2 regions of the Pedobacter sp. CG_S7 genome follow, and region 2 is predicted to be linked to the other one. Evidence: riboswitches for the same ligand, from Rfam matches in the RefSeq annotation. Region 2 holds a riboswitch; the other holds the start of a gene.
The links. Region 2 has a riboswitch for thiamine pyrophosphate ahead of pnuC (nicotinamide riboside transporter PnuC). Riboswitches for the same ligand answer to the same signal wherever they lie in the genome.
Positions count from the first base shown of each region.

Region 1: it holds a riboswitch for thiamine pyrophosphate, as region 2 does, so the genes downstream of both, thiS (sulfur carrier protein ThiS) here and pnuC (nicotinamide riboside transporter PnuC) in region 2, are expected to answer to the same signal.

Region 1 covers NZ_JBEONS010000033.1:20,280-22,484, forward strand. Annotated here, with positions in the region: gene AAKU52_RS14320 (response regulator transcription factor) at 1-448, opposite strand, end outside; TPP riboswitch at 645-737, shown strand; gene thiS (sulfur carrier protein ThiS) at 799-1,002, shown strand; gene thiC (phosphomethylpyrimidine synthase ThiC) at 1,016-2,205, shown strand, end outside.
Region 2 covers NZ_JBEONS010000006.1:62,371-64,575, reverse strand. Annotated here, with positions in the region: gene AAKU52_RS05520 (acyl-CoA dehydrogenase family protein) at 1-227, opposite strand, end outside; gene pnuC (nicotinamide riboside transporter PnuC) at 231-854, opposite strand; TPP riboswitch at 954-1,046, opposite strand; gene AAKU52_RS05510 (transmembrane 220 family protein) at 1,287-1,652, shown strand; gene AAKU52_RS05505 (EboA domain-containing protein) at 1,664-2,205, shown strand, end outside.

The sequences.
Region 1 (2,205 bases), on a different contig from region 2:
ATCGGCTTACTTTTATGGTAATATGATGTGCAGGATCAATGTTACTTGCTAAAGTTATGATGTGAGTAGGCTGACCTGACTCATTTCTACAAAATACTTGAGTATTACTTGCAAACAAGATCCATTCCTTATTAAATTGGTTTCGAATTTGTTGGAAATAACCAACGGAATCACTCGTATTAGATTTAATTAAACAGACAATTTTAGAAACATAATCATTGCTCTCTTCTAGATTAAAATACTTAGAGCGGTATTGTTCAATATTCAACTCTTGAAGCTCCTCCACACCTATACCTAAGCGATCCAAACCAAGTTTGTTCATATAGATTACTTTTAAATCCAATGCGCTATGAATTACAACTACCGCAGGTATTTCATCCGCAATTAGCTTTATCATTGCTACACGCTGGTCAAAATTTTGATGCGAAAGAGTGCCTTTACTTTTCATATTACTAAATCTCTAAAGTACAAAAATTTAAGTATTTAATAATCGCAACTATCTATAATTTAAAATAAATAAATTTAACAATCTAAATATCGTATACAAACGAATATCGTCAACTAAAGGTGTTTGAATGAAAAACCCATATTTGCAAAATTTTGCAAAAGAATTCTTGAAAAGTCAAAGTTTTTCATACCTTACGACCAAACTTTAGGGGTGTCCTTTGCGGACTGAGATAATACCCTTTGAACCTGATGCGGTTAGTACCGCCGAAGGGAAAAGTGAAAGCAACCCTATGTGTTGCTTTTTCCTTCCTATACGGGCCATTCCTATCGTTGTTATTTTAAACAAGCAGAATGGAAATTACCGTCAATCAAAAAATTCATTTAGTTCCTGAAAAATGCAGTATAGCACTATTGCTTTCTGATGTTCTTTGTCAGTCTGGAGCAGGTTTGGCTGTGGCTATCAATCTTTCTATTGTTCCAAAAATAAGCTGGGAGGAGACTTTGCTTCATCCTGGCGATCAGGTGTTCATTATAAAAGCCACTCCCGGTGGATAAAAAAAAAACAATTATGAAAAAAGAGCCAATTACAACCGACCACACCATTACCACTACCCCTTTTGCCGCCTCCCGAAAAATCTTTGTTAAAGGTAAACTGCATGACATCAATGTTGCAATGCGGGAAGTTTCGCTTAAGGAACCCAATTTACCAGTAACCATTTATGACACCAGTGGCCCTTACACAGACATGAATGTGACTGTTGATGTAAAAAAAGGTTTATCCCGCTTGCGCGAACAATGGATTGTTGACCGGGGCGATGTGGAACAATTAGATCAGATTTCTTCGGCCTATGGAAAGCAACGGCTGGATGATGAAGCACTCAACCTACTGCGCTTTTCGAACTTAAGCAAACCTTACCGGGCAAAACCAGGGATGAATGTTTCGCAAATGCATTATGCAAAAAAAGGGATCATAACACCCGAAATGGAATATATAGCGATTAGAGAAAATCAGCGCATAGAAACATTAAAAGAGCAATTGCATGGAGATGACGAGGCCTTGATCTATCAGCACAAAGGACATAGTTTTGGTGCCAATACCCCACAAGGTTCTATAACACCTGAATTTGTGAGACAAGAAGTAGCATCTGGCCGAGCCGTTATCCCATCCAACATCAACCATCCAGAAAGTGAGCCTATGATTATTGGTCGTAATTTTCTGGTAAAGATCAATGCTAATATTGGTAACTCTGCCGTGACCTCAAGCATTGAAGAAGAAGTTGAAAAATCTGTTTGGGCTTGTCGCTGGGGTGCCGACACAGTGATGGATCTTTCTACTGGAAAAAACATTCATGAAACCCGCGAGTGGGTCATCCGCAATTCACCAGTTCCAATTGGAACTGTCCCTATTTATCAGGCATTAGAAAAGGTCAATGGAAAAGCGGAAAACCTTACGTGGGAGATCTTTAAAGACACTTTAATAGAACAAGCCGAGCAAGGAGTAGATTATTTTACCATCCATGCAGGGGTATTATTGAGGTATGTACCTTTAACAGCAAAACGCATTACGGGCATTGTATCCAGAGGGGGTGCTATTATGGCTAAATGGTGTCTTGCCCACCATCAGGAAAACTTCTTATACACTCACTTTGAAGAAATATGTGCGATCATGAAAGCTTATGATGTTGCTTTTTCACTCGGCGACGGATTAAGACCAGGCTGTATTGCTGATGCAAATGATGAAGCCCAATTTGGAGAATT
Region 2 (2,205 bases):
ACGGTCCACCCTAAACTTCCATCTTCGGCTGCTAAAGCTTCCTCCAAACGTAGAATTTCAGGTAACATTAATCCTGGTCCGCCATAAATTTCTGGCACAAAAAGTTTAAACCAATCATTATCATAGGCGAGTTTTAACAATCCGGGATGTAGTTCTCCCAACTCTTCTGATGGAGCAGCATAGGCACGAATGCTTTCTTTAAGGGTGCTGCTTAAAATATTTTGCATAATTTAAATCGAAAGTTCCAACTGTTTTTTTTTAAGGATGTGCTTCCATTCCAGGAATCCAAAAATGGCCACAATAAACAGGATGGCGGTTAATACGGCAAACATGGGCAGCTTTTTGTGGATCAGTAATGGGATAGCGAAGAGATTAGAGATGTTAAGAAAAATCCAGTTTTCAATTTTGCGTCTGGCGAGCAGCCACATGCCTGCCCAGGCAGTGGAGGCTATAAAGGCATCCCAGAAAGGCACATCAGAATCTGTATAATGTCTCAACACCAGGTAAAGTATAACAAAGCCTACACTAGAAATAAGGATAGCGATTTTCATTTCCTTTTTACTGGTCCAGCTTACCTCTACCATTTTAATGGAACCGCGTTTTTGCCATGCCATCCAGCCATAGACACTCATTACCAAATAATAAATATTCAGTAAAGTTTCGGCATAAAGGCGCACATTCACCAATAAATACATGGAAAGCAAGATGGCAATAATGCCGATAGGGTAAAGCCAGATGTTGTTTTTTTTAGCTAAAAAAACTTCTGAAACACCAAAGCCAACAGCAAGCCATTCGATCATGGTGGTTTGAGCAATCTGCTGGTTAAAGGTAAAGTACCAATCTTTTAAATCCATATTTTTTTCATCATAACTTTAATTCCTGATTTGATACAGGAGCATATTAAAACGTTAAGTCAGACTTAAGCTGGCCTAAATTAAATAAGGTAAGTTGGAAAACCAGTTGCTTACCTTTCCTAACCGGCATTATCCGGTCAAGGTTCTACGGGTTTATTCTCAGCCTTAAGTATGGCACCCCGAGGTTATTGGAAATTGTATATTTCGTGGGTAAATATAATCATAAAATTTAAAATCGAAGATTTCTATAGGAAGCTAAAAGCACGTATGGAGGTTGAGAAGAAATTAGTGCCTTACAGATGGGGTGTTGTTCGCTAAAGTTTTTAAATTTGTTTTATCAATTGATGCGCTTTATTTAGAATTACGAGTTAATGGCATGCATTCGATTGTATTTAGTAATGGTATAATTCTTTAAATTTAAACCTTATAAGTATGCTGATTAGTATTTTGAATTCCCTTTTCTGTATTTCGTTCATTTTATTCGCCTATGTAAATTTAAATGATAATGATTCCTGGCTATGGATACCTATCTATTTAGTGGCTGCTGGTTTCTGCGGGTTGGCTGTATTTAATATTTTTTATCCAACATTATCTTTAATTGTGATCTTCTTTTATCTTATTTATGCCGGAATTTTGTTTTTTGTAAAAGATGGCGTGATGGATTGGATTAAAATATATGGGAAACCCAGCTTAGTGGAAAGTATGCAGGCTACAAAACCTTATATTGAGAAGACCAGAGAGTTCTTTGGGCTACTAATTATAAGTGGGGCACTTGCAATTAACTATTTTGTGGCTTAATAATTAAATTCATGACTTTAATAGATACTAAAGAAATACAAGCGCTTGATCAACTGTTTTTTCGGATGATTGCGCGAAACCTGAATAAGGAAGCTCTTTTATGGCTGGAGAGTAAAATAAATTTGATTAAATCGGAAGAAAATTCAAGCCAACTAAGTCTTACTTTTGCTCAAATATCAAGGTTTGCTGCTAAAGAAGTTCTTGAACTCCAAGCAGAAGAGTCTGCGCAAATAAATGCGCTTTTACCAGGATATGCTTTAAAAGATTGGTCAATAGAAAGGCTCTGTCGGGTGTGGATTTTAATGCAAATACCCTATCAAAACAAAGATAATTATATAGAAAAACTAAAATACCTTTTTGCAACAGCAGAAATGAATGAATTAGTTGCACTTTACTCGGCATTGCCTGTTTTTTATGATGCCGAAGAATGGATTTCCAAATGTGAAGAAGGAATCCGCAGTAATATAGGTACAATATTGGAAGCCATTATGTACCATAACCCTTATCCGGCACACTACCTTTCCGAAGCGGCATGGAACCAAATGGTTTTAAA